One region of the Roseburia sp. AM16-25 genome, then DNA from elsewhere that is predicted to be linked to it. Evidence: a T-box and tRNA genes for the amino acid it is inferred to sense, from the RefSeq annotation. Region 1 holds a T-box; the other holds one or more tRNA genes.
What was found. The T-box of region 1 lies ahead of tyrS (tyrosine--tRNA ligase). A T-box ahead of a tRNA ligase gene usually reads a tRNA of that ligase, here a tRNA-Tyr.
Positions count from the first base shown of each region.

Region 1 (15,268 bases):
CCGCAGCCAGACCAAAGACTTGGTTATTTGCATGCTTCCTATGATTCTCCATATGGAAAGATCACGTCTGACTGGAAATATGAAAAAAACCGTATTGTCTACACCTTTGAGATCCCGGCAAATATGACTGCTACGGTCCGATTGGAAGGCTGCGATCCAGAGACCCTGAAGGCAGGATCTTATGAGAGAGTTGTGTCTTTATAGTTTTGATATACAAATGTATAGTTAATAAATAAGGCAGAACAAAGAGAAAGCCTTATCTCCAACGAATTTGTATAGTAAAGTTGAAAAAATAGCCAGATCAGACAAATTTGTTTACATTTCGTCGAATTTTCCGACATCTGATTTTATAAACTCTTTATAATTTAATCATAAGCCACAGAGATACTGCACAACTTTCTACGAAATAGGAAAGCGCAGTATTGAGAAGTGATAAATGAAAAGAATATGGAGGGTTTGACTATGGCAAACGAGAAAAAAGCCGGCATTTTTAATGCCAGCGCACGTGATGGCGTTCAGTATCGTAAAGCATCCATGCTCGAAATGATACTTGGTAACGCAAATAACGGATGTGGTATCTGCTTTTATTTGCTGATGATGTATGCATCTTACATTGCAAATGCAGGATACGCAATCGTACCGGCAGTTGCAGGTATCATTATTACAGGAACAAGACTTTTTGATGGATTCACAGATGCGCTTTTTGCAGCATTGTTCGAAAAAATGAATCCAAAACATGGAAAGATCCGTATCTTCCTTGTTGTTGGATGGGTGATGGCAGCGCTCGCTGTACTTATGATGTACGACTGGGCATCCGGTAAATACACAGGAACAACTGGTATTGTAGTATTTATCCTTATTTATGTTGTATATATCTGCGGATATACCATCAATGGTATGGCAGGTGGTACCATCGGTATCGTACTTACAAATGATCCTACACAGCGTCCAATGATGGGTGTATTCGGAACATTATATTCTTACCTTGTACCACTTATCTTTAACAACATTGTTACTTTTGCAATCTTACCTAGATATGACAATCAGTACAATGCACCAATGCTGAAAGAAGCTTGCTACTGGTATGTAATCACAGCTGGTATCTTCATGTTACTTGCATGCTTTGCTGTACGCAAGTCTGATAATGCTAAGACATTTGAAGTTATCGGAAAAGATGGTCAGAAGAACCAGACCGTTAAGTTTAAGGACATGGTTGCTATCTTAAAAGACAACAAGCCTTGCCAGATGTATATGCTTACCGGTATTTCTGATAAGTTGGCTCAGCAGGTCGGATCACAGTCTATCATTACAACCATGGCGTCCGGTATCTTGATCGGATCCTATGCAGCAGCAACTATGATCGGTAACTTTACTATGATCGTAGGTATTGTATTTGCCTTTGGTGGTGGTGTATTCGTTGCTAAGATGGGTGCAAAGAAGGCAACAACCGTTTGGTCATGGCTTTCTATTGCAGTAGCAGTGGTTACAGTTGTATTCTGTGCGATCTTAGGACCAACCGGTATGAAGTCCATCGGTGTCTTCGGTGTACCAATGATCATTTATGCATTATTGCAGTTGGCAACAACCGGTACAAAGATGGTTCTTACCACAACCGGTACAGCTATGAGGGCTGATATCGTTGATTACGAATATGCAAGAACAGGTAATTATTTACCAGCCGTTATTTCCGGTGTATACAACTTCATCGATAAGTTAATTACATCACTTGCATCTACCATCGCAGCATTCTGTATTACATTGATCGGATATAAGGATACCGTTCCTCAGATGGGCGATCCTGCAACAAAGGGTGTATTCTGGATGACAATGTTCTTGATGTTCGGTCTTCCAATTCTTGGATGGTTGTGCAACATTGTTGCTATGAGATTCTACAAACTGAACAAAGAAGAAATGGTTGAAGTTCAGAAGAAAGTAGCAGAGATGAAGGCAAAAGCAGAAACTAACGAAAATGCAGAAGCATAAAATACATAAGTCATAAAATAACAGGAGTCGGGACGAAAGTCTCGGCTCCTTTTCCTATGACTGTTTTTATTCCTTTGTCTGGTTCTGTTTGCGGTATTGCATAGGTGTCATTTTATATTTTTCTTTAAAGACTTTATAAAAATGTGTTTGGTTGGTAAAACCCAAGTCTCTGGAAATATCAGCAATAGTCTGGTCAGTATCCAGAAGACGTATGCTGGCTTCCTTCATACAAAAATGCATGCCATAATCAAAAAGGGAAAGTCCCGAGTATTTTTTACAGATGGCATTGAGATAGGTGCCGGAATAACTGAGTGCATCAGACAATTCTTTTCTGGAGATATGTCCGTGGTTTGCCTCTAAAAGTTTGGTGATCTGCTGGAAAAGGCGGTTTTCCGTGTCTGTTCCGATGCGGATAGGAACTGAGTTGTAATAATCCGGGCGGGAGAGATTATAGAGCAGGTCTAAAAAGAGACCTTGTACCCGAATATTGGCATCCGGCGTAGGATCGACCGTGATATGTACGATCTGATCTAAGATGCTGTGCACATGCTTTACCAAAAATGTATGCTCTTTTTTGGGAATCAGATCCAGATAATTCTTATTTGCCGCTTGTCGTTCGTTGATATTGTTATCCAGAAACTGTAAGAATTTGGAGTCCTTTGTCTTATGTCTGCCAAAGATATGCAGGGTCATGCATTCATATAGGTGTTTCAGGAAATTCGATGAGATCTGGACAAATGCAACGCGATAGTAATCGCGATATTCCTCAGTATGCCGCACATTTTTATTGAGGATACAGCAGCTTCCTTTGGTATAGAGATGTCTTTCGTTTTCGATATTCTGATATACCTCCCCATCCAATACGATCATGATCTCATAAAAGTCATGTTTATGAAGATTTCTTCCATCTGGTACCTGCTTAAGTTCCTTCATGGATAGTTCAAAGAAGAAAGTCTCTTTAGGCGAGATTATGGTCAATTTCTGATAATGCTCCGGGTTGTCCGGCTGAATGGAGATCAACATGAGACGGTAAGGATGGTTTAAAACAAATCGTCCTGTATTTGATGAATCATGCTGAATAATAAAATCACTTTGTGCTTCACTGATATCACTTTGTGGATGACCTGTCATAAAAAACATAAATATTACCTCGAATATGTAAAAAAATAATAAAATCACAGTTAAAACTGATATGTTTCTATCACATATAATTATATATGATAGAAATATCCAATACAAGTTGTGTTGAAAGGGGTAAAACAACAATGGGAAAAACAAAAACAAATTCTACCGATAACAACCGGATCAAGGCAATTTCCGTAAATTTTAGATAAAACCCTTCTTGTAAAAGCGGTATGTGCAGTCCTTGGATTGCGCATGCCGTTTTTTACTTGTTGACAAATGAAAACCTGCGCCTGTATAATGAGGAAGATTGATAAATACGTTGATGGAAAAGAGTAGAGATACAGAGATCGGAATCAGAGAAGCGTCGGTTGGTGCGAGACGCAGAAGACGGTATCTTGAATACCTTCCTGAGTAGCAGTCTGAACCTGGATCTATAGTTCAAAAGTAGGATGCGCCGGATTGGCACACGTTATCGTGCTAAGAGTTTCACATGACATTATTTGTTATGAGACTTGATGAGGCAGGTATCGTGAGATATTTGTGAATAAAGGTGGTACCACGAGTTTACTCGTCCTTTATCTTTGGAAGAAGATAGAGGGCGTTTTTTTATTCCTATAAATAACGCTCTGTAACAGATCTTCCACGCATAGAATATAAGAGCAACTTTTGTCAGGTTGCGGAAATGGAGGAAAAAATGACAATTTATGATGAATTGGTTGCTAGGGGACTGATCGCCCAAGTAACAGACGAAGAAGAGATCAAGGAGTTGATCAATAACGGAAAGGCTACATTCTATATTGGATTTGACCCTACCGCAGACAGTCTTCATGTAGGGCATTTTATGGCACTTTGTCTGATGAAGCGCTTGCAGATGGCTGGAAATAAGCCGGTTGTATTGATCGGTGGCGGAACAGCCATGATCGGTGATCCATCCGGAAGAACCGATATGCGTCAGATGATGACAACAGAAACGATCGCACATAACGTAGATTGTTTCAAAAAGCAGATGAGCCGCTTTATCGATTTTTCAGAAGACAAGGCAATTCTGGTAAATAATGCAGACTGGCTGATGGGCTTGAATTACGTTGAGTTGCTGCGTGATGTCGGACCACATTTTTCCGTCAATCGTATGCTTACCGCAGAGTGCTACAAGCAGCGTATGGAGAGAGGACTGAGTTTTCTTGAGTTTAACTACATGATCATGCAGAGTTATGATTTTTACATGTTATTCCAGAAATACGGATGTAATATGCAGTTTGGCGGAGACGATCAGTGGAGCAATATGTTAGGTGGTACAGAACTCATCCGTCGTAAACTTGGAAAAGATGCCTATGCGATGACGATCAATCTTCTTCTTAATTCTGAAGGCAAAAAGATGGGTAAGACCCAGTCAGGTGCCGTTTGGCTTGACCCGAATAAGACATCACCGTTTGAGTTCTACCAGTACTGGCGCAATGTATCCGATCAGGACGTTTTAAAATGCCTGCGTATGCTTACTTTCCTGCCACTTGAGCAGATCGACGAGATGGATAAATGGGAAGGAAGCCAGTTAAATGAAGCTAAGGATATCCTTGCCTATGAACTTACCAAATTGGTGCATGGCGAGGAGGAAGCCGTAAAGGCAAAAGAGGCTTCTAAGGCACTCTTTTCTACCGGAAGTGCTGCAAATATGCCGACGGAGACCATCACAGAGGATATCTTTAAGGATGGCAGTGTTGACATCTTACAACTTCTGATCAGTGCAAATCTTGCCACAAGCCGTAATGAAGCAAGACGTGCGGTAGAGCAGGGCGGTGTTTCTGTCAATGGCGAAAAAGTAACAGATTCACATGCAACTTATGAAAAAGAAGCCTTTGCAGAGGAATTTATCTTGAAAAAGGGCAAGAAGAAATTCTGCAAGGTGGAGTTGGCATAAAATAATTATTCTGGGGGTATACATATGATAGCAACAATGGGAAATGTTTTTTATTTTGACTGGGAATTTGATCTTTTGTATTGGTTTCAGGGACTGCACAATCCGGTCTTAGATAAGATCGTGGTGGCGATCACATCACTTGGTAATGCCGGAATCTTTTGGATTCTGCTTACGATCGCTATGCTGATTTTCTGCAAAGATAAGAAGGTGGCTTGGACATCTGCGCTTGCCCTCTTATTTTCACTGCTGGTGATCAATGTATTTTTAAAAAATACAGTCATGCGGGCAAGACCTTGCTGGATTGATGATTCAGTAACGCTCTTAGTGAAAAATCCAAAGGATTATTCCTTCCCGTCGGGGCATTCTTCTGCCTCTTTTGCATCTGCGGTATCCATTGTCCAGTATGCAAGGTATCGAAAGCAGGGAATTGCAGCAGTGGTTTTGGCGGCGCTGATCGCCATTTCCAGAATGTATGTCTTTGTGCATTTTCCAACAGACGTGCTGACGGGAACCATTCTAGGTATTATTGAGGCAATTCTCGCGGGTATCATTGTACGCTTTATCTATCGCAAGATGGAGGAGAAAAAAACAAAGGTTGCATAGTAGGATTGTATCTATAAAAGTACAATGGATGAGACATGCTTTACATTGACACTTTCTGACATTTCCGATATATTGAAATGGCTATGAGGGAGTAGCTAGCACATAAGAATTGTGTGATTTGTCAACAGACCCGGCAATAGCCTGGCAAATCTTAAATGGTGAGACTCATATGTATATGGTGACTATTACATTTTGTAGTAGCAGATCATATGCATATGGAGTCTCTTTTTTATTCTATAAGATAATCTTTATTTTTATGGACAAGCACACATACAAAAGTTAAAATCCACACACTTTAGAAGAAGGGAGTAATATGGGACTTGTTGAACTCATGTTGATGGGCGTAGGACTTGCTATGGACGCATTTGCCGTGTCTATTTGCAAGGGTCTTGCCATGCGCAAGGTCAACAAAAAGCAATGTTTTGTCATTGCGCTTTTCTTTGGCGGATTTCAGGCGTTGATGCCATTTTTGGGATGGCTCTTGGGAAGTCAGTTCGCAGATAAGATCAGCGCGATCGATCATTGGATTGCATTTGTTTTGCTTGCTTATATTGGCGGCAAGATGATGGCAGAGGCAATCAGGGAAAAGGATGAAGTCGTAGAGATTGATCAGATGGATCCGCCACTTGATATCAAGGAAATGTTCATTTTGGCGATCGCGACCAGTATCGATGCGCTGGCGGTTGGCATTACATTTTCATTTTTGGAAGTCAATATTGTGGAAGCCATTACGATCATAGGTCTGGTAACGGCGGTCATATCTGCGATCGGTGTCTTTGTTGGTAACATTTTTGGAAACAAATACAAGGCGAAAGCAGAACTGGCAGGTGGTCTGATCTTAGTATTACTGGGATTAAAAATTTTGACCGAGCATCTGTTGGGATAAGAGAATGGCAGTATATTTATAGGAGGGAAAGAAATGGCAGTAACAATTTTAAAGGCAGTGGTCGTACTGGTCATTGGTTTTGTATTATTAGTAAAGGGAGCAGATTTCTTTGTTGAAGGTGCTTCATCGGTTGCAAAGATGTTAAAGGTTCCATCACTCATCATCGGTATGACGATCGTTGCAATGGGAACCAGTTTACCGGAGACATCTGTAAGTATTGCGGCATCCATGAACAATCAGAATACACTTGCGGTCAGCAATGTTGTCGGATCCAATATCTTTAATCTGATGGTCGTACTTGGTATCTGTGCAGTGATCTCAAAGTTACAGGTAAGCCGGGATGTCTTAAAAAGAGACTATCCGTTTTCTGTGCTATGTGCCATTCTACTGCTTGTTTGCGGATGCATTGGCATGGAACTGGGGCGTATCGATGGAATTGTCTTCTTGGTCATCTTTGTAGGATTTATCGTAGTTTTGATCAAGAGTGCAATGGATGCAAGAAAGCGTGGAGAAATCTCTGAAAAAGAGCGTGAGATGAACGAAGAGATGAGTGAAATGAAAGAACAGCCCGTCTGGAAATCCATTATCTATATCGTAGGTGGAGCTATTGCTATCAAATATGGCGGCGATTGGGTTGTAGACTCTGCCTCTACCATTGCTACAAGTTTTGGTATCAGTGCAACGCTTGTCGGGCTTACCATCTGTTCCGTTGGAACATCTTTACCGGAACTTGTGACATCCATTGTGGCAGCCAGAAAGAATGAATTGGATATGGCAGTTGGTAATGTCGTTGGATCGAATGTCTTCAATATTCTGATGGTGCTGGGTGTTGCGGCAACCATCAGCCCGATCACTTTCCTTATGGAGAACGTGATCGACATTATCGTGCTTTTAGTATTCTCACTGATCACATGGGTATTTTGCATGACCAAAAAGGAAATCGGCAAAAAGGAAGGCATCATCATGCTGGTTCTGTATGCTATTTATCTTGTCTATATTTGCCTGAGATAAAATATTATTTAACTATTAAAATAGCCGCCTGTGGGCGGCTATTTTGCTTTCTATCATTATAATCATGTTTATTGCAAAAGAGGATATCTTGTTTAAAAATAAGTTATTATGGGATATAATAAGACCATGGAAAGTACAGAGATCATAAGTTTGATAGAGCAAGCCATCGAGGCAAGAAAAAATGCATATACGCCCTATTCCCACTTTGCTGTCGGTGCAGCACTTTTGGGAAAAACTGGCAGGATCTACACAGGATGCAATATTGAAAACGCGGCATACACACCGACAAATTGTGCTGAGCGGACAGCGTTTTTTAAGGCAGTCAGCCAGGGCGAGCACGAATTTTCAGCCATTGCCATTGTGGGTGCCAGGGCAGACATGACTTGTGCGCAGATCTGTCCGCCGTGTGGTGTCTGTCGTCAGGTCATGCGGGAATTTTGCAAGGACGAATTTTTGATCTATCTGGGAAAGCAGACGCCGGAGGGAGAGATCTCTTACCGGACGATGACATTAGGTCAACTTTTACCGGAAAGTTTTGGACCGGATAATTTATAAGATGAACCAAAGGGGACACTCCATATGGCAAAAGGAACGTCCCTAAAAAGGAGGTAACGTATGGTTGATTACACAGAAGGGTCTGGCAAACAGTATCATACCGGAATCGGACCGGAAGACATTGGAAAATATGTGATCCTGCCGGGAGATCCCAAGCGCTGTGCCAAGATCGCTGAACATTTTACGGATGCGCATTTGGTGGCAGATAGTAGAGAATTTGTTACATACACAGGAATGCTGGATGGGGAAAAAGTCAGTGTGACTTCAACCGGGATCGGTGGACCGTCGGCAGCCATCGCCCTTGAGGAATTGTCAAAGGCAGGTGCGCATACCTTTATCCGTGTGGGTACTTGCGGTGGCATGCAGCAGGATGTATGTGGAGGTGACATAGTGATCGCCAGCGGTGCTGTCCGTATGGAAGGGACTAGCCGGGAATATGCACCGATCGAGTATCCGGCAGTAGCGGATGTCGATGTCATGCAGGCCTTGATACAGGCAGCAAAAGAGAAAGAAATCACATATCACGCCGGTGTTGTCCAGTGTAAAGATTCTTTCTTCGGACAGCATGAGCCGGAGGTCATGCCGGTATCCTATGAACTGGAGAATAAGTGGCAGGCATGGCTTCGGATGGGCTGTCTGGCATCCGAGATGGAATCTGCGGCACTCTTTATTGCAGGCAGTTTTCTGCGGGTGCGCGTGGGATCCTGCTTTTTGGTTGTGGCAAATCAGGAGCGTGCCAAGTTGGGACTTTCCAATGCACAGGTACATGATACGGAACTGGCGATTGAGACAGCCGTGGATGCCCTTCGAATCTTAATCCGGGATGACAAGACAGGATTAGAAGTATTGTAAATGCTAAAGATATTAGAGTAGATCAGGAAGAAAGAAGGAATTGTAATGTATCGTTACAAACGTGTTTTTCTCATTGTTATGGATTCACTTGGCATTGGCGCCATGCCGGATTCCGACAAATTCGGTGATTTTGGTGTGGATACTTTAGGACACATTGCAGAGAAGATGGATTCCTTTACCATACCCAATCTCCGGCGGTTTGGCATGGCAAATCTAAAAGCGATGGATAAAGTAGATCCGGTAGAAAGCCCTCTTGCTTACTATGCGCCCCTGCGTGAAAAAAGCAATGGCAAGGACACCATGACCGGACATTGGGAAATGATGGGGATTGAGACGACAAAACCTTTCATTACCTTTACAGAACATGGTTTTCCGCCGGAACTCATCAAGGAGTTGGAGGAGCGTACCGGTCGCCATATCATTGGCAACAAGGCGGCAAGTGGTACGGAAATTCTGGACGAACTGGGTGAGGAAGAGATCGAAAAAGGCCACCTGATCGTATACACATCTGCGGATTCCGTATTGCAGATCTGTGGCAATGAGGAGACCATGGGACTGGAAAATCTCTACCACTACTGCGAGATTGCAAGAGAACTTACCATGAAAGACGAGTGGCGGGTTGGACGTGTGATCGCAAGACCTTATGTTGGAAAGAAAAAGGGTCAATTTGTCCGTACCAGCAACCGGCATGATTATGCCTTGGAACCTACAGGAAAGACCGTTTTGAACAGTCTAAAAGACGCGGGATTTGATGTGATCTCCGTTGGCAAGATCAATGATATTTTTGTCGGTCAGGGTATTACGGAAAGTAACCGGTCCAAGAGCAGTGTGCATGGTATGGAGCAGACCATCGAGATCGCAAAGCGTGATTTTTGCGGGCTATGCTTTGTCAATCTGGTGGATTTTGATGCTCTTTGGGGGCACAGGCGCAATCCGATCGGTTATGGGCAGGAGATCGAGCGGTTTGATGTCAAGTTGGGTCAACTGCTCCCGGTACTCCGGGAGGACGATCTTTTGATCATCACGGCAGACCACGGAAATGATCCGACCTATACCGGGACGGATCATACCAGAGAAAAGGTGCCGTTTCTTGCGTATTCCAAGAAACACAAAGGCAGCGGACCTTTACCGGAAGAAGATACCTTTGCGGTGATCGGCGCGACGATCGCAGACAATTTTTCCCTTGCAATGCCAGAGCATACGATCGGGCACTCAATTCTTGACAGTCTGCGATAATACGTTGAAAAGCGCGCCATAATAATGTTATAATGACAGAATATATCAGTATGACTTTGACAAATTTATCTAAAGGAGGAAAAACAAATGGATTTTTTCAGCAAATTAGGTGATTCTATCGTAAGTGCAACACAGGAAGTCGGCGAAAAGGCAAAGGGCATGACGGATGTTGCAAAGTTACAGTATGAGATGCGTTCAAAGGAAGATTTTTTGAACAAGCAGTATCAGGAGATCGGTAAGATCTTCTATCAGGAGAATAAAGATGCCGCACCAGAGGCATATACCTCACTTTTTGAGGAAGTAGTAGCAGCACAGAAGCGGATCGAGGAGATCAAGGAGCAGATCGCATACACCAAGGGCGGTAAGGCATGCCCGAAGTGTGGCGCCGTTGTAAGTGGTAGCGCTGCTTTCTGTAGCAAGTGTGGTGCAAAGATGGACGATGACATTTTCGAGGATGAAGATGAGGTCGTAACCGAAGAAAAGACAGACGAAGCCGCTGAGGAGGCCGTAGAGACTGTTTCCGGCGAAGTCGTTGAAGAAGATGAAGAGTAGGAGTTAGAAGTTAAAATGTCAAACAAAGGAAAGTATTACATTACTACCGCCATTGCATATACCTCAGGCAAGCCGCATATCGGCAATACCTATGAGATCATCCTGGCGGACAGTATTGCTCGTTTTAAAAGACAGGAAGGATATGATGTATTTTTCCAGACAGGATCAGATGAACACGGACAGAAGATCGAGTTAAAGGCAAAGGAAGCCGGTATCACACCAAAGGAATTTGTAGACAATGTATCTACAGAGATCAAGCGTATCTGGGATCTGATGAATACTTCTTATGACAAGTTCATCCGTACTACGGATGAGGATCACGAGAAGCAGGTAAAGAAGATCTTCAAAAAGTTATACGATCAGGGCGATATTTACAAGGGTGCCTATGAAGGCTTGTATTGTACCCCATGTGAGTCTTTCTGGACAGAATCGCAGTTGGATGAGAATGGCTGCTGTCCGGACTGTGGCAGACCGGTACAGCCGGCAAAGGAAGAAGCCTATTTCTTCAAGATGAGCAAGTATGCCGATCGTCTGATCGAGCATATCAATACACATCCGGAGTTTATTCAGCCGGTATCCCGCAAGAATGAGATGATGAACAACTTCCTCTTGCCGGGACTGCAGGATCTTTGCGTATCCCGTACATCCTTTAGTTGGGGTATTCCGGTAGATTTTGATCCAAAGCATGTCACCTATGTATGGTTAGATGCCCTTACCAACTATATCACCGGTATCGGTTATGACTGCGACGGCAATTCTTCTGACCTTTTCAAAAAGAACTGGCCGGCAGACCTGCATCTGATCGGTAAAGATATCATCCGTTTCCATACCATTTATTGGCCGATCTTTTTGATGGCACTTGACCTGCCGCTTCCAAAGCAGGTATTTGGTCATCCGTGGCTGATCCAGAGCGATGGCAAGATGAGCAAGTCCAAAGGAAATGTGCTTTATGCCGATGAACTTGTAGACTTCTTTGGCGTGGATGCCGTACGTTACTTTGTCCTGCATGAGATGCCATATGACAATGACGGTATTATCTCATGGGAACTTCTGGTTGAGCGTATGAACTCTGACCTTGCAAATACACTTGGAAACCTGGTAAACCGTACCATTTCCATGAGCAATAAATATTTTGACGGTCTTGTTTGTGACAAAGGTGTAAATGAGCCGGTAGATGATGAACTCAAGGCAGTTGTTACTTCTACCGTTTCCCGCGTGGAAGCCAAGATGGAAGATCTTCGTGTGGCAGATGCCATCACAGAAGTTTTCGCACTCTTCAAGCGCTGCAACAAGTATATTGATGAGACAATGCCATGGGCACTTGCCAAGGATGAGACCAAGCAGGATCGTCTGGCAACCGTTCTTTACAATTTGGTAGAGAGTATTTCCATCGGTGCTACCCTGCTTAAGAGTTTCATGCCGGAGACAACCGACCGTATCCTGACACAGTTAAATGCAAAAGAAGTCCCATACGAGGACCTTTCCACCTTTGGTCACTATGTCAGCGGAACCAAGGTGACAGATGCACCGGAGATCCTTTTTGCAAGATTGGATCTGGGCGAGGTCATGACAAAGGTTGCTGAACTCCATCCGCCGGTTGCAGCACCGCAGGAGGAGCCGGAAGAAGATGCAGATGTGATTGATATTGAGCCAAAGGATGAGATCGGTTTTGACGATTTTACCAAGATGCAGTTTCAGGTAGGCGAGATCATCAAGTGTGAGGAAGTGCCAAAGTCTAAGAAGTTGCTTTGCTCACAGGTTCGCATTGGCAGTCAGACCAAGCAGATCGTGTCCGGCATCAAGAAATACTACAGTGCCGAGGAGATGGTCGGAAAGAAGGTCATGGTTCTCGTGAACTTAAAGCCAGCCAAGTTGGCAGGTGTACTTTCCGAGGGAATGTTGCTTTGTGCAGAGGACGCAGAGGGCAATCTGTCACTCATGACACCGGAAAAAGACATGCCGGCAGGCGCAGAGATCTGTTAATCAAACACTATAATCATAACTTCAGGGTCAGGTCGGATTGGTCTGACCCTGCAAGTGTCTATAAGATTACTTTAAATGAAGAGAGAAAAAGATGATATTTGAAAGTCATGCACATTATGATGACAGACAATTTGATGTGGATCGGGAGGATTTATTGAGAGTTCTCCCATCCAAAAATGTAGGTATCGTTGTCAATGTGGGAGCAGATATGAAATCTTCTGCATCCAGCGTCGCATTAGCACAGTCTTATGATTATATTTACGCAGCCGTTGGCGTGCACCCGGACGAGGTGGAGTCTATGGATGCGGCTTGTATTGACCGCCTCCGGCAGATGGCGCAGGATCCAAGGGTTCTTGCCATCGGAGAGATCGGGCTTGATTATTTCCGCAAGGAGGGACATGCCTGCAAAGATACACAAAAATACTGGTTCCGTCAGCAGTTGGATCTGGCAGTAGAGTTAGAAAAACCTTTTATCATACATTCCAGAGATGCAGCGGAAGATACCATGGAGATTTTGCGGGAATTCGGAAAAGCCCACCCGGATATCAAGCACCCGGGTGTCATTCATTGTTATTCCTATTCGCCGGAAATGGCAAAGGAATACATTGCCATGGGCTACTATATCGGGATCGGCGGTGTAGTTACCTTTAAAAATGCCAAAAAATTGGTTGAGACGGCAAAGGAGATTCCGCTTGAGCGTATTCTGGTGGAAACAGACAGTCCTTATCTTTGCCCGGAGCCAAACCGTGGCAAGCGCAATGATTCATCGCAGATTCGCTATGTGATCGATAAGATTGCAGCCATCCGCGGCATTTTGCCGGAAGAAGTAGAAAAGCAGACAGAGATCAATGCAAGAAACATGTATGGTCTATTACAATAGAAATTAGGAGTTACTATGGCATATTTAGGAAATCCAGCCTATACGATGGCAGTCTTAGAAAAACACGGATTCCATTTTCAAAAAAAATATGGGCAGAACTTTTTGATCGATACGCATATTCTGGAAAAGATCATCGATGCGGCCGAGATCACAAAGGATGATTTTGTCTTAGAGATCGGACCGGGTATCGGTACTATGACCCAGTATCTGTGCGAAGCCGCCAGAGAGGTCGTAGCAGTCGAGATCGATACCAATCTTTTGCCGGTCTTGGACGATACCTTAAAGGAATACGACAATGTGACGGTTTTAAATGAGGACATCCTCAAAGTGGATATTGCATCCCTTGCCGGAGAAAAAAATAGCGGAAAGCCGATCAAGGTCGTGGCAAATCTGCCATATTACATTACGACGCCGATCATTATGGGCTTGTTTGAGAGCCATGTGCCGCTGGCATCCATTACCATTATGGTACAAAAGGAAGTTGCCGATCGCATGCAGGTAGGACCTGGCACCAAGGATTACGGTGCGCTTTCTTTGGCAGTACAGTATTTTGCAAAGCCGGAGGTCGTCTGTGTCGTGCCACCGACCTGTTTTGTACCACAGCCAAAGGTCGCAAGTTCTGTGATCCGCCTGACCTGTCACGAAAAGCCGCCGGTTGAGATCACGGATGAAGGATTTTTGTTCCGTGTGATCCGCGCATCTTTCAACCAGAGACGGAAGACACTGGCAAACGGACTCAACAATGCACCGACCATTCCGGTCGCCAAGGAAGACATTATCGCGACTATCGAGGAACTGGGCTATCCGGCTTCTGTGCGTGGTGAAACCCTTTCCCTGGAAGAATTTGCGCGTCTGAGCGAAGCCTTAAAAAAGAAAGTACATTGATCGTATAAAATCTTTCATTTCAGCCATCCTATGAGTAGGAGGTAGTGGAATGAAGAGACAGAGTGAATATATAAAAAATCATCGTTTATCCTATCAGATAGCGGGAATTATGCTGATTATTGCCACGGTTGGATTCACGCTGATGTATTTTTATCAGAAGAATGTCATGCAGCGGCAGGAGGCAAAGCAGGAAAGTCTTGCAGAGGAAGAAAGCCAGTCGGTATCTGGCACGGTAGAGCCAAAGACCTCGACTGTAGATATGGAAGCCCTGCAAAAGGAGCGTTACGAGGCAAGCCTTGCAGAGAGGGACTCCCAGCAGACAGCCGAGCAGAGCGTGATCGAGCAGGTGGCAGAGACATCCGCGATCACCTTACATTTCCCGGACGAATTGACCTGGCCGGTTGATGGCAAGGTGCTGATCGACTACAGCATGGAGCAGACGGTGTATTTTAAGACATTACAGCAATACCAGTGCAACCCGGCACTGATCATCGGAGCAGAGGTCAATGACGAAGTCGTCAGCGCCTGTGCGGGAAAGATAACATCCATTTTAAATGATGCAAAAACGGGAACGACAGTAACAATGGACTTGGGAGATGGTTACGAGGCTGTCTATGGTCAGTTGAAGGAGATTCCGGTTGCAACAGGCGAGTATGTTGCAGCAGGCCAGTGCATAGGATATATCAGCCAGCCATCAAAATATTATTCAGCAGAAGGAGCAAACCTGTATTTTGAGTTGCGAAAGGATGGAAACCCAGTAAATCCGCAGGATTTTTTGCAACAATAAGAAAAATTCGGTAAT
Region 1 is NZ_QUCW01000006.1:2,175-17,442, forward strand. It holds gene DW183_RS11640 (alpha-L-rhamnosidase C-terminal domain-containing protein) at 1-204, shown strand, start outside; gene DW183_RS11645 (MFS transporter) at 463-1,983, shown strand; gene DW183_RS11650 (AraC family transcriptional regulator) at 2,050-3,123, opposite strand; T-box leader at 3,419-3,687, shown strand; gene tyrS (tyrosine--tRNA ligase) at 3,803-5,023, shown strand; gene DW183_RS11660 (phosphatase PAP2 family protein) at 5,048-5,626, shown strand; gene DW183_RS11665 (manganese efflux pump MntP) at 5,940-6,512, shown strand; gene DW183_RS11670 (calcium/sodium antiporter) at 6,546-7,523, shown strand; gene DW183_RS11675 (cytidine deaminase) at 7,632-8,078, shown strand; gene udp (uridine phosphorylase) at 8,139-8,930, shown strand; gene deoB (phosphopentomutase) at 8,976-10,166, shown strand; gene DW183_RS11690 (zinc ribbon domain-containing protein) at 10,254-10,718, shown strand; gene metG (methionine--tRNA ligase) at 10,734-12,701, shown strand; gene DW183_RS11700 (TatD family hydrolase) at 12,793-13,581, shown strand; gene rsmA (16S rRNA (adenine(1518)-N(6)/adenine(1519)-N(6))-dimethyltransferase RsmA) at 13,597-14,466, shown strand; gene DW183_RS11710 (M23 family metallopeptidase) at 14,516-15,253, shown strand.

Region 2 (15,268 bases), on a different contig from region 1:
TGATACACTGCCGAAACTCAATTACGAGGGCTCGGAGGATCTCTACCGCTATATCTTGGAGATCGGGAAAAAATGGGTATCTCCACCTTACAATGCAGATGGCTGGCGACTTGATGTTGCAGCAGATCTGGGGCACAGCCCAGAATTCAACCATCAGTTCTGGCGTGATTTCCGTAAAGCAGTCAAGAGTGCAAACCCGGATGCCATCATTTTGGCAGAGCATTATGGGGATGCGTCTTCATGGTTACAGGGCGATGCCTGGGATACGGTCATGAATTATGATGCTTTTATGGAGCCGATCTCTTATTTTGTGACTGGAATGGAGAAACACAGTGATGCCTATGAGCCGGGAGCACAGGGCGACAGTGAGCGGTTTGAAAATGCCATGCGTTATTATATGACCAAATTTACAGGTTCCTCTCTTTATACAGCCATGAACCAGTTGTCAAATCACGACCATTCTCGCTTTTTGACCAGAACCAATCATAAGGTGGGCAGAGCCTCTGCGCTGGGGGTGGCGGCAGCATCCGAGGATATCAATATACCGCTTTATAAGGTGGCAGTCCTGATGCAGATGACCTGGCCTGGAGCACCGACCTTATACTATGGGGACGAGGCAGGCGTGTGTGGCTTTACCGACCCGGATAACCGTCGTACCTATCCGTGGGGGAACGCTGATTATCCTCTGGTTGATTATCATCGGGATATGATCATGGTGCATAAGTGCAGCAGTGCCTTGCGGCGCGGCTCCTTTAAATTCCTAAAGCGGATGAAGAACTTTATCTCCTATGGACGTTTTAACGAGCAGGAACGCTATGTGGTGGCTGTCAATGTAGGCGCGGAGACCCTAGAGGCAGATGTACCGGTCTATCTGGCTGAGGTGGCAGATGGTTTTATGGTACAGGCGATGCTCACCAACGAAAAAGGATATTCGATCATGCCAACCAAGTATGCCGTCAAGGACGGTATGATGCATGTTAGTCTAACGGCAAACAGCGGTATGGTCTTTAAGCAGGAAGTATAGAGAAGAAAGTGCAGGTGGCGAAGTGAGGACAAGAGAAGAAGCCTTAGTCTATGGGCTGTCATTTCCGGGAACTTATCAGGAAGCACCCTTCCATGATACGAATTGGCAGTTGGTGCGGGTGCAGGGCAGTAAAAAGGCGTTTCTATGGACTTATGAAATGGATGGACTCATCCATTTGAATGTCAAGGTGGATCCCCAGTGGCGGGATTTCTGGCGGGATGCTTACGAGGCTGTCCTGCCCGGCTATCATCAGAATAAAGAGCACTGGAATACCATACGGCTGGATGGAACCATACCAGATGACGATATCAAGCGAATGATCGCTGAAAGTTATGATCTGGTGACGGACAGTCCGACCAAGCGTATATATGAAGCCGTCAAGCGGATCCCAAAGGGGCATGTGGCAACTTATGCACAGGTGGCAAAGATGGCTGGCAATGAGAAAATGTGCCGGGCGGTCGGAAATGCCCTGCACAAGAACCCGGATCCGGACCATATTCCCTGTTTTCGTGTTGTCAATGCCAAAGGACAACTCTCCGGTGCATTTGCTTTTGATGGACCAGAGGAGCAGGCAAGGAGACTTCGGGCGGATGGTATTGTGGTAGAAAATGGCAGAGTCGATCTGGAAAAATATGGGATGAAAGACCCACAAGACGAATAAAAAAATTCTTGCGTGCGTAAAAAGCCTGTGCTATAATCTTATTTTGTCAGGACATGAATTTGTTTTGAAATGGGTGGTTTCCCGAGTGGCCAAAGGGGACAGACTGTAAATCTGCTGCATCTTGCTTCGGTGGTTCGAATCCACCACCACCCATTGCACGTAAGATGCTAACTTCGTCTGACGACTCGTTACCATCTAAGTGCTCGTAACAACACTTGACTACTAAGTTCGGACTTCACTTGCGTTCGTTCTCACTAAGGGTCAAGTACGTATCGCACGTAAGATGCCAACGGCGTTTCACTTGTTGTCATCTAAGTGCTCTAACAGGCCGCAGTGGCGGAACTGGCAGACGCGCAGGACTTAAAATCCTGTGGTGGTGACATCGTACCGGTTCGATTCCGGTCTGCGGCAGTTTCTGTAAGGAGGACTTCTTTCTGAATAGAAAGAGGTCCTCTTTTGTATAATAGGCAATTTATAGCAATAGGAGGGATCGGCGCATGGCAGAAAAAGGCGCAGACAATCGGAAAGAAAAAACTTCCCATCGGATACGCTACGGAAGCCTTATCGTCATGCTGGCGGTACTGATTTTGGGCATCGTATATCTGCACGGAATGGTGCAAAGGTCGGAAGAAAAAGCACCGGCAAGTCAGAGTGAAACGCCCGGAGCGGGGCAGGAGACGACCATCTTAGAGAGCATCGAGGATCTGAAAGCAGGGCAGATTCTAGATGCGGCAAGCCTTGATCTGAATGATCCGGACAAATATTTTACTTCAAGTCAGCTTACTGAGGAACAAAAAGAAGATATGAAGGGAAAATCTTATATAGATAACCCGGATATTTCTTACGACGACCTGTCTTGCCTTAAGGTCTTACATTATAATTATGAGCATGAGATACAGGTGGGAGAGATCGTTGTGAATACAAAGGTCGCAGAGGATTGCCGACAGATCTTTTTAGAACTTTTTCAGGAGGGATATGAGATCCATTCCATGTATCGGATCGATCGGTTTTACGGAGACGATACGACGCGTGATGCCGAGCAGGCTGATATCGACTCTATCAATCAGGATAATACCTCCGCTTTTCATTATCGTAAGATCGCAGGGACAAATGTCACATCTGAGCATGCATATGGCATGGCGATCGATATCAACCCTCTGGAAAATCCTTATGTGCCTGCAAATGATGTGACGGCGGCGGGAGCCAGCCCTTACTTGCAGTATGATCTTTATAAGGATCGAAGCAATCTTCGTCCGCACATGATCACGCATGAGGATATCTGCTATCAGATTTTTACAAGGCATGGTTTTACCTGGGGCGGCGATTGGAAGGGAACAAAAGATTATCAACATTTTGAAAAGGAAATGTAGCGAATGAAACGATTGACCATAGGTATTCTGGCACATGTGGATGCCGGAAAGACAACCTTATCGGAAGCCCTTTTGTATGAGACGGGGGCGATCCGTAGCATGGGACGGGTAGATCATGGGGATGCCCATCTGGATACCGATGCCATGGAGAAAGCGCGTGGAATCACCATTTTTTCAAAAATGGCACGCTTTGCGTATGGAGATGCGGAATATGTACTTTTAGACACACCGGGACATGCGGATTTTACAGCGGAGATGGAGCGTACCCTGTCGGTACTGGACTATGCCATTCTCGTGATCAGTGGGATTGATGGTGTGCAGGGACATACGCGTACCCTGTGGAAACTTTTGCAAAATTATAATGTTCCATGCATCCTTTTTATCAATAAAATGGATGTGAGTCACAGAGGCAAGGAAGAATTACTTTCTCATTTGCAGGAAAAATTAGCGGATGCCTGCATGGACTTTGGGGCTTTTTATGGGAATGCGCCTATGAGCGATCGAGACAAGGAACATATCGCCCTGTGCAGTGAACCGCTCTTGGATGCTTTTTTAAATACCGGTGACCTGGATCAGAAACTCCTGGTGGAGGCGATCGCAAAAAGACAGATCTTTCCGGTTTTATTTGGGTCTGCCCTCAAAGTGCAGGGAGTAAAGGAACTTTTGCGCCTCATGCAGGACTATATGCGTCAGCCGTCCTGGGGGCAGGATTTTGCTGCCAGATGCTTTAAGATTGGACGGGACGAAAAGGGCAACCGTCTGACTTATCTCAAGATACTGGGCGGGGCAATGCAGATCAAAGATAACCTGTCATATACCATTCCTTTTGCGGGGACAGACGGAGATACCGAGGAAGAAGGAGCAGAGGAGAACTGTTTGGAAAAGGTAAACCAGATCCGCCTGTATTCCGGGGAACGTTACGAGTGTGTAGATCGGGTGGAGGCAGGCGAGGTTTGCGTTATTTTAGGCTTGATCCGGTCTTATGCAGGTATGACACTGGGTGACTGCGCGCGGGAAGAACATGCGATCATAGAACCGGTACTTTCCTATGAAGTGATTCCGCCGGAAGGTTGTGCGCCTCATGTCCTGCTATCTTATATGCGGCAGTTGGAGGAGGAAGATCCGACCCTTCGTGTGACCTGGCAGGAGAGGGCAAGACAGGTGCATGTGCATCTTATGGGACCGGTTCAGACGGAAGTCCTGCAGCAGCAGTTGAAAAAGAGATACGGTATTCTGGTTACCTTTGGTGCAGGAAAAGTGCGTTATAAGGAGACGATACGCGGTGCGGTAGAGGGTGTGGGGCATTTTGAACCCCTGCGTCATTATGCGGAGGCGCATATACTGATCGAGGAACTGCCGCAGGGAAGCGGCATGGAATACGCCATGGACTGCCCACCGGATGTCCTGGATCTGAACTGGCAGCGCCTGATCTATACACACCTTGCGGAGCGAACACACCGGGGCGTTTTGACCGGATCTCCTCTTACAGATGTGCGCCTGACTGTTGTGAGTGGCAAGGCACACAAAAAACACACGGAGGGCGGAGATTTTAGACAGGCAACCTATCGGGCAGTTCGACAGGGACTGCGCAAGGCGCAGAGCGTGCTCTTAGAGCCATATTACCGGGTGCGGATCGAGATGCCGCAGCAGGCGCTGGGACGTGTTATGACGGATATGAGCAGGATGTATGGCAAGTTCGACGCACCAATCTTAGAAAATGAGACAGCCGTCTTGCAGGGAATCGCGCCGGTAGCCCTCATGCGGGACTACGGTGCAGTGCTGGCGCAGGTAACCGGTGGTCTAGGGCAGATGACACTTGCTTCGGAAGGCTATTTTCCGTGCCACAATCAGGATGAGGTGGTAGCAGAGATTGCCTATGACCCGGATAAGGATCTGCGCAATACCTGTGATTCGGTATTTTGTGGTCACGGGGCAGGCTATCTGGTGCCTTGGTATGAGGTCGAGGACAAGATGCATATGCCGATGGCGTCCTATCTGTATGAGAAAAAGCAGGAAGCGAGCATGGATCAGGTCATTGCGGCAGCCAAGGCGAGGGCGGAAGCCATGCGGCAGGGACAGCCCCAGGGCTATGACGGTTACGGCGGACTGGAGTCGGATTTGGAAGAGATCTTTGTCCGTGAATTTGGGGAGATCAAGCGGCGATTGCCGGGCGCAGAGAAGCGTGTGATCGATGCAGACAAAAAAGACCGGATGCAGGAAGCACGCGAAGCCTATCAAAAGGCACACGCCAGGGACAAGAAGGTTGCGATCAGAAAGAAATATCTTCTGGTCGATGGATATAATGTCATTTTTGCATGGAAAGAGTTAGATGAGATCGCCAAGACCAGCATTGACGGAGCCAGAGGCAGACTGCTGGATATCATGTGCAATTATCAGGGGCATGTGGGACAGGAAGTGATCGTTGTTTTCGATGCCTATCGGGTGCGTGGTCATGTGGAAGAAGTGGTGGATTATCATAATATCCATGTAGTCTACACCAGGGAGGCGGAGACGGCAGATGCCTATATTGAGCGCACGACCCATGATATGGCGGATAAATACGAGGTGACGGTGGCAACATCGGATCGTCGAGAGCAGATGATCGTCATTGGCGAAGGGGCAAGGCGATTTTCGGCAAGGGATCTGGAAAAGGAAGTAGAACGCGTCAATCGGGAGGCTATGGAAGCATTCAAACCGCTGGAATGAGACAATTTTTGACAGACAAGCCATAGGAGTATGTGGTATACTAATCTACATGGTATGAGACGTTTATAAATGAGGTAGCAATATGAAAATAATTCATTGTGCAGATCTGCATCTGGATTCCAAGATGGAAAGCAATCTGGATCGGGAAGCCGCCGGCATGCGACGGGATGAATTGCTGGATACTTTTGAGCGTATGGTGGCGTATGCAGCAGAGCAGAACGTGCGTGTGATCCTGATCGCCGGAGATCTGTTTGATAAGCCCAATGTACGAAAGACGGCAAAGACCCGTGTGATCGAGCAGATCAAGGGGCATCCGCAGATCGATTTTTGCTATATCAGGGGCAACCACGATCAATTGGATTTTGTGGAGGAATTATCCGAGCAGGAGGATATCACCAACTTAAAACTCTTTGGTACGGACGAATGGACATCCTATGATTATGGGGATGTGGTCATTACCGGCATGGAACTGGTCAAGGAAAACAGTCAGACCTTGGGCATGAATCTGGTGCTGGATCAGAACCGTGTCAATATTGTCGCTTTGCATGGGCAGGAATCGGACTATCAGGGCAATGACCGGACAGAGGTCGTAAACCTATCTATGCTGCGGGGCAAGTATATCGATTATCTTGCTTTGGGACATATCCATTCCTACAAAAAGGAAAGGCTGGATGACCGCGGCGTTTATTGTTACAGTGGTTGTCTGGAAGGGCGTGGCTTTGATGAGTGCGGAGAGAAGGGCTTTGTCCTTTTGGATATCACCGAGGGCAAGATCCATACGGAATTTGTGCCAATCGCAAAAAGGATGCTGCATGAAGTCAAAGTAGAGGTCGATCCGACGATGGATATGGCGGCGATCATCCGTGCTGCCAAGGAATGTGTGAAAGATATCTCATCGGAGGATCTGATCAAGATCATCGTGACCGGTGAGACAAATATAGATACCGATATTGATTGCGAGCGCCTGCGCCGCAGTCTGGATCAGGACTTCTTTTTTATCAAGGTCTATGATCGCACATCGGTACAGATCGATTATGAAAGTTTCCGTAATGACAAGTCTCTCAAAGGAGAGTTTGTCCGTCTGATGGAAAGACAGCATATGTCGGAAGATGAGAGAGCAGCCATTATTGAGTTGGGCATGAAAGCAATTATGGGCGAGGACATAGAAGTATGAAGTTAATTTCCTGTTATATTACCGGATTTGGGACAATCAAAGAATGGTCTTACGATTTTTCTGACGGCATGAATGCCCTGTGTCAGGAAAATGGCTGGGGAAAGACGACCTTTAGTGTGTTTTTGAAAGCCATGTTCTACGGCATGGACTATTCGGCACGCACCAAGATGCTGACCGAGCGCAAGCATTATATGCCTTGGGATGGCGGTGTCTGTGGCGGTTATCTGATCTTTGAGGCAGAAGGCAAGCGCTATCGGGTCGAGCGTAGTTTTGGCAAGACGGATAAGGATGACACCTTTACTCTGATCGATACCAATACCGGGGCAGCTTGTGACGATTTTTCACAGAATTTGGGTGAGGAACTCTTTCAGGTAGATCGGGATTCTTTTGAAAAAAGTATCTTTATCCCGCAGGCATCGGTATCAACGGCGATGACGGACAGTCTGAATGCCAAGATGGGAAATCTGGCATCGGCAAAGGACGATATCAACAATTTTGATGAGGCTTTGAACCGTGTCAGTGAAGTGCGTAAAAATTATACCAGGCGGAGTAAGGTCAACAACGGCAAGATCAATGTCATCAAGGAAGAGATCAGCAGATGCAGTGAAGTGATCGATAAGAAGGCGGCGATCTTAGACGGCTACCGCAAGCAGTTTGACAAGTTAGAGGAAAAGAAAAAGTCCTTAAATTGGATGGAGGCAGAAAAGAACCGTATCACGGAAGCCATCCGCACGCAGAGCAAGCGCGAGCAGGATATGGGGGCATATCGCCAGCAAAAAGAATTTTTGGAAAAACAGCAGGAAGAAATGAATGTCCTGGATGATTTCTTTGCGACCGGATTGCCAAGTGAGGAAGAACACGCAAAACTGGAAGATGTGGAGCGTCAGTATGACATGAGCCGGCGGACAGAGAAAGACTTAGCGATCAAATTGCCGCCGGAGCAGCAGATCAAGAAGTGGGAAGACCTCTTTGGGGACCAAGTACCGGATGAGGAGGATCTTTCCAAGTGGAAGGATATGTCTGTCCGCGTGCAGGAATTGCGGATGCAGGGAGAACACTCCAAGTTGTCTGAGGAGGCAACGGCACAGTTAGATCAGTTAAAATACTTCTTTGCCAATAAGGTTCCGACGGAGGAAGAATTATCCCAGATAGAAAAGGACGTTGTGGAACTGTCGCGTCTGGATGGTCGTATCGTGGAGCAGGATGAGAATTATCGAAACATCAAGGCACGTGTGGATATGGCACAAAAGACCGGCAGGACAGCGGGCAAGACGGCAGGGGTTCTAGTGCTTTTTATTTTATTTGCAGCCTTACTCCTGGGAGGATTTTCTTTCCGGATCCTTGCCCCGGAAGCAGACGGCAGTACGATCTATCAGATTCTTTGCTTTGTCGGCGCAGCAGCGACAGGAGTAGCCGCTATTATGCAGATCGGCAGAATACGATCTTTACATCGCAACAAGCAGGAAGACTTGCAGGGACAACTCGCAGAGGCTGCGGAGGCACTGGCACAGAGCCGGGAAACAAGAGAAGTCTTAGCAATCCGTTGTAAAGCATTTTTGGCTGATTTTAAACTGACACCGGCAGACAGCATGCAGCAGATGGTTTATGAGATACGTGTTAATCTGGATCATTATGTGCGCCTGCGGGATGAGGAGCATCAGGCGACAGCGCAGACAACAGATGCCGTAGAGGAAATGGCTGATCTGCGCATGGAACTTTATACTATATTAGACCGATATGCCCAGGTATATCACATGGATCTTTACCATGAGGGCAATGAGGCAGACCTTTTAGAACAGTTGAAGAAAGATAAAAATGCCTATGAGGAATACATTCACTGCCGTAAGCAGTTGGAATTGATCCGTTTGACCATGGAGGAACAGAAGCGGCTTTTGGAAAAATATCTGGGCAGATTTCCGTTGGAAGAAGGAACTTCCCTGCAGGAACAATTGCATCTGATCCGGAGCAAACGGCAGCGTTATGGTCAGTTACAGGAAGAGATCGCTAGTTTGCAGGAAAAGATCCAGGCATTTGCCGAGGATAATCAGGTAGAGGAGATCGCGCTTTCCGTCGAGCAGTTACAGGAGAAACAGGTACAGATCGATGAGGAGATCAAGGATATGCAAAAGGGCATCACACAGGATCGAGAGTCGCTGCACCAGTTGTCAGTCGAGTTGGACGGCATTGAAGATGCGGAGAACCGTCGTGATGTACTTCTGGAGGAAAAGGCAGAGTGCGACCGCAAGGTAGACCTGCTTACCAAGACCGAAGAATATTTAAAGATCGCCAAGGAGCAATTCCTGTCTACTTATATGCGGCCTTTGCGTCAGGGCATGGAACACTATATGGCGATTCTGGATGATAAATATAAGGACTCCGTCAAGGATATGGATTTTGATATTACCATGGATCTGTCCGTGCAGGTGCTGAGTCAGGGAAGCACCCATTCCAGTGATTATTTGAGCCATGGCTATCAGGATCTGGTAGGGCTTTGTGCCAGATTTGCCCTGGTGGATGTCTTGTATCATAAGGAACAGCCGGTGATCGTACTGGATGATCCTTTTACCAATTTAGACCAGCAAAAGATTACGCATGCCTTAAAACTTCTTGCTGACATAGCAAAGGAGCGGCAGATCGTTTACTTTACCTGTCACGAAAGCCGCATGCCATCTTAGTCTGGGATGATGATTTTCCCGCCTGTCAGATACCGAAAAAGTTCTTGACAGGCAGGGGGATTTTCGATAAAATCAACTTGTTGTTGTGAAACGACGAGCCCAGTTAGCTCAGTTGGTAGAGCAGAGGACTGAAAATCCTCGTGTCTCTGGTTCGATTCCGGAACTGGGCATCTGCGGGTGTAGTTCAATGGTAGAACATCAGCCTTCCAAGCTGAATACGTGGGTTCGATTCCCATCACCCGCTCTTAAGAAAAGCCTTGATTCGATATGGATCAAGGCTTTTTACATTTATATCTTGTAGTCTGGGAAACGCAGACAGAAAAGGGGCAGATGATGGATAAAAGAGAAGCACCGATCGCGGTGTTTGACTCTGGCATGGGTGGAGTCAGTGTTTTGCGTGAACTGATCAAAACGATGCCGGAAGAAGATTTTTATTATTTTGGTGATTCTAAGAATGCACCGTATGGGACAAAGAGTACAGAAAAAGTGCGCGAACTCACCATTGCACATACAGAAGATTTTATGAAAATGGGAGCCAAGGGCGTTGTGATCGCCTGCAATACGGCTACCAGTGCGGCGGTGCGCGTCTTGCGCCTCATGTACCCGGAACTGCCGCTGGTAGGGATCGAGCCGGCAGTCAAACCGGCAGCAGAAAAGTATCCTCAGGGCAATATCCTTGTGATGGCGACACCGATCACGATCCGGGAAGAAAAACTGCATCATTTGATTGAAAAATTTGGCGGTCATGCTAACGTGATGCCGCTTGCCTGTCCGGGACTTATGGATTTTGTGGAAGCGGGCAATATTGACAGCCCGGAACTCTATGGTTTCCTGCGCGATCTGTTGGAACCCTATCAAAAGAATCTGGATGCGGTCGTTTTGGGATGCACCCACTATCCTTTTGTGCGCAAGGTCATCGAACGGATCGTTGGCGATCAGGTGGAGATCTTTGACGGCGGTGCCGGGACAGCGCGGGAAATGCGCAGACGGCTTGCTGTGGACGGTCTTTTGCGGGAAGCGACCGGAAGACAAGGAAAAATCGAATTTCACAACAGTGATCTTACCAAAGAAAGAGAAGATTTATTTGAAAAATTATTGCACTACTAGGCAGTAAGATTATGGGAATAAGAGGCGAATTCATCAAGGTGTGGAAAAACCCATAAACGCTTGCATTAGGAATATGATAGGAGTAAAATAATTGCGGTTCAAAGGAAACCATATGGTTTTACAAATATATAAAATGAAAGAAAGAAAAGGTGAGCGTTATGAATTACGAATTTTTACTTTGGATTGCTTTGATTTTAATTTCGACAAAAGTATTGGGACTGCTGTGTAAGGCAGTACATTTGCCGGAGGTTGTAGGAGCACTCTTGGCAGGTGTGATCTTAGGACCTTCTGCACTGGGACTTATGTCTATGGAGGGCGATACCGGTACACTGCTTACATATGTGGCAGAGATGGGCGTTATTTTCCTTATGTTCTCCGCAGGTCTGGATACAGACTTAAAGGAATTAAAGGCCAATATCGGAGCCTCTTTTGTTACGGCATTGATCGGTGTTATTGTACCTCTGATCGGTGGTATGATTGGTTATGCCCTTTACTTTGGAGAAGATCTGAGCAATTACGATCAGATGTTACAGAGTCTTTTCGTCGGTGTTGTACTGACGGCGACTTCCGTTAGTATCACGGTAGAAACTCTGCGAGAGATGGGCAGATTGTCCGGCAAGGTCGGTATGACGATCTTGGGTGCAGCCATTATCGATGATATCCTGGGTATGGTCGTTCTGGCTGTTGTTTCCAGCATGAAGGATACTTCCGTAAAGCCAACAACCGTATTGATCAAGATTGTATTATACTTTGTATTGATCCTGATCCTCTTTATGGTTACCAGCCGTCTGGAGTTTGCGATCGAAAAAAATGACCACAAGAGACGTGTGGCAATCTTTGCCATTGCATTCTGCTTTATCTTAGCCTATGTATCAGAGATCGGTTTTGGTATCGCGGATATTACCGGTGCATACTTTGCCGGTGTTATGTTATGCCAGTCAAAGATCAGAGATTATGTTGATGTCAAGATCCATGATGTATCAACTGTATTCTTCTCATGTATCTTCTTTGCCAGTGTAGGTTTAAAGGTTACCCTTGGTGGTATGACCTTAAAGGTATGGATGTTTGCAGTGATCCTGACACTTATCGCTATCATTTCCAAGATGGTAGGATGCGGACTTGGCGCAAAGATCTGCAAGTTTACATGGAAAGAGTCTTTGCAGACAGGTGTTGGTATGATTTCCCGAGGTGAGGTTGCCCTGATCGTTGCAGAAAAAGGACGTCAGGTCGGACTGATCAGCGAAGATCTGTTTGCACCGATCATTCTGGTCGTTATTGTCACCACACTGATCACACCAATCCTTTTGAAGGTAGTGTTTAAGGGTGATGAGCCGGCAGAAAGTGCAGTAGAGAAAGCATAAGTCTGGGGAATAAATAAGAAATGGAATCCGACAGATGTGGCATGTGATATTGCCCGGCTGTCGGATTTTTTGTATAAAAGGCACATTTTTTTTATGTATTTAAACATACAAAAACAACAAAGTGTATGATAAACACACATAAATGCTTTTTTGATGGTGGGAAGATGTCATAGAACCTATTATATTAATCCTAGAAAAAATAATTTTTAGGAGGTCAATGATGGCAAGTCAAGAAATGGAAACATTAAAAACAGGAATGAAGATGATGATGGAGAAAGGCTTTGCACCAAAATTTGACGGAAAGATGGATCCTTTGAATTTGCGTGAAGTGGTCTTCGCAGCGCAAAAACGCATGCCGGCAGAACCAGGCATAGAGTTCCTTCCGGTTACCTACGGTGGAGTGACCGGAGAGATCAATCGACCGGAGCAAAAGAAAGATGACTATATCATTATCTATATCCATGGCGGCGGGTTGATCTGTGGTAATGCCTTTTCGTCCAGAGGTTATGCCTCTATGCTGGCGGCAGAAACGAAGCGGGATGTCTATACACTGGATTACCGGCTGGCTCCGGAAAATAGATTCCCGGCGGCTGTGGATGATGCCTTTGCTTTTTATCAGGGAGTTTTGGAGGAACACAAGAATACACCGATTTTCCTGATCGGGGAATCAGGAGGTGCCTACCTATGTATTACAACCATGATGAAGTGTCGTGATGAGGAGGTTAAGAAACCTGCAGGCATTGTACCATATTCTGCACCGATTGATTTCGCTGGGCGCATTGATCGTCATTTTGAGGGCAATAAAGACTTTACAGTGACGCCGGACGGCTTGGAAACACTGAAAGATATGCTTTTGGAAGAAAAGGATCTGGATAATGTGTATGCCAACCCGTATCTGGATGATTTGCATGGCTTTTGTCCGGTGCTCTTAGCCTGGGATGAATCGGAGTCTTTGGCAGTGGATCAGAAGATAATTGTGGACAAGTTGGAAAAACAGGGCAGCCCTTGTCAGTATAAGTCTTATCCGGACTGCTTTCATGCCTTTGCAACAGCAGGACGTGGCACGGAAGAAAGCCGTGAAGTTCTGCGCGATACCATAGCTTTTTTTGAAAAATACAAAACACAGGCTTAGACAGGTTTGTCAGCTACAGAAAAGTGACGGGATGAATAGTTCTGTAAAAGATTTTGAAAGGCTTCTTCTGCCTCGGGTGACTCCAGGCGGAAGAAGTTTTTTGCCATATTATAAAAAGTCTGGAAAAAGAGATTGATAAAATCTGTGTCAAGGCTGGAATCCAGATTCAGATAGTAGAGCATATAATCTATGGTCATTCCGGCGAAGAGACTGGCTTCTAAAGGTGAAATCTGATGAAGATTTTTCCCCAACATCTCTTCCAGATATTGACGGATCCGGTCTTTGAGCGGAAGAGAACTAGACTGTATGGAAAAAATCTTTTTTAAAATGGAGCGGTTTTTTTGAAAATAGGCCTGCAGTGCGATAGCATAATCATTGAGATCCGGATTTTCCATGGCGCCGACAGACTGTGCCACAGCGACAAACTCGTCCAGGTACTTGGCCTGCAGACGCTCAACGATCTCGTATTTATCGCTGAAGTGTTGATAAAAGGTAGAACGGTTGATCCCGGCTTCTTCAATAATCTGAGCCACAGTGATTTTTTCAAAACGGTTCTTTTCCAGCAGAAGTAAGAGAGCATTGGTAATATCCCGGTCGGTGCGCTCAAATTGTTTGATTCTTTTCATATGATTCTCCTATCTTATATCTATAAAAACCATACATCCTGATTGGTGGTTGAAATAGCAGTTGCACCGGCATCGATAAGTGCGTAGACGTCTTCCTTTTCACTGATCAGACCGCTGGAGATCAGCGGCTGGTGGTTCATTTTATGGATGCGGCGGACGACACTTGGCATTGGCCCGGGCAAGACTTCTATAACGTCAGGCTTTGTGTTTTTTAATTGTTTCTCAATGCTGTCATATGCCATGGAATCGATAAAAAAGAAACGCATAATGGTACACAAGCCCAAATCCTTGGCTCTGGAAATCAGGGGGGCTTTCGTGGAAATGATGCCGTCAGCTTTGGTAAATTTTGAGATATAGTCAACGGCTGCTTCTTTGGAACTCAGCCCCTGAATCAGATCCATGTGTACAAATGCCAGTTTGCCACTGCCTTTTACCTTTTCTACGATGGAAGGGATGGTAATGATATCGCCGTAAAGAATGAAGATGATCTGGCTGTCACAGTCCAGACAGCGGGTAAGTCCTGCATCATCTTTGATGGCTGCAATGATGGGAGAGTCCTCCAATGCCTCTTTAAATTCCTTTTTCATGTGAATACTCCTTGTAAAATCAACCTACTATTGTCATGATTGTAGCACAAAACAAGTAGAAAAGCCTTATAGCCTGTCTGGACAAAGACAAATAAGTGCATCCTCCATATCCTGTGGCAGAGCTGCGGTAAAGGTCATAGGTTCCTTTGTGATCGGATGAATAAAGGACATGCGATAGGAATGGAGTGCCTGCCGCTTCATATAGCGCATATCGGGATTGTAGAGATAATCGCCGATCAGAGGATACCCGATGTATTTCATATGTACGCGGATCTGGTGTGTGCGACCGGTTTCCAGTTGCAGGGAGACTAGGGCGTGATCGTTTAGTGCCTTTTCGACTTTATAATGGGTGATGGCACGATCGCCACACGAAAAATCGACCTCTCTTGCAAGGATGGTTCCGTCTACCCGGGCAAGGGGAGCATCAATGGTGGCGGTGGTGGGATCCGGGATGCCACTGCAAATGGCAAGATATTCCCGTCGCACCTCCTTTTTTGCCACAGCATCGGACAGGATACTGGATGCTACTAAATGCTTTGCAACGATGGTAAGACCGGATGTGTCGCGATCCAGACGGTTGGTGCATCGGAAAATAAAAGGCTTGCCCTGTTTCTCATAGTAATATGCCAAAGCGTTTGCAAGTGAATTCTCGTAATTTGCCATGGAAGGATGAATGGGCATGCCGGCTGCCTTGTTGAGAACAATGATATCCTCATCCTCATAGATAATATCCAGTGGCAGGTCTACGGGAGGGATCTTTTCAGAAGAAGCCTCCTCATTGATCTGGACGCGCAAGTGGTCGCCGGCATGGACATTGTCCTTCATATAGACAAATTGGCCGTTGA
Region 2 is NZ_QUCW01000003.1:154,136-169,403, forward strand. It holds gene DW183_RS08095 (glycoside hydrolase family 13 protein) at 1-1,024, shown strand, start outside; gene DW183_RS08100 (methylated-DNA--[protein]-cysteine S-methyltransferase) at 1,047-1,685, shown strand; tRNA gene DW183_RS08105 (tRNA-Tyr) at 1,757-1,838, shown strand; tRNA gene DW183_RS08110 (tRNA-Leu) at 2,013-2,096, shown strand; gene DW183_RS08115 (M15 family metallopeptidase) at 2,183-3,055, shown strand; gene DW183_RS08120 (translation factor GTPase family protein) at 3,059-5,761, shown strand; gene DW183_RS08125 (metallophosphoesterase family protein) at 5,844-6,935, shown strand; gene DW183_RS08130 (AAA family ATPase) at 6,932-9,610, shown strand; tRNA gene DW183_RS08135 (tRNA-Phe) at 9,708-9,780, shown strand; tRNA gene DW183_RS08140 (tRNA-Gly) at 9,784-9,854, shown strand; gene murI (glutamate racemase) at 9,944-10,717, shown strand; gene DW183_RS08150 (cation:proton antiporter) at 10,876-12,078, shown strand; gene DW183_RS08155 (alpha/beta hydrolase fold domain-containing protein) at 12,299-13,210, shown strand; gene DW183_RS08160 (TetR/AcrR family transcriptional regulator) at 13,207-13,836, opposite strand; gene DW183_RS08165 (glycerol-3-phosphate responsive antiterminator) at 13,857-14,423, opposite strand; gene DW183_RS08170 (RluA family pseudouridine synthase) at 14,490-15,268, opposite strand, start outside.
Region 2: it has a tRNA-Tyr gene. The T-box ahead of tyrS (tyrosine--tRNA ligase) is inferred to sense a tRNA for this amino acid. The anticodon was not compared.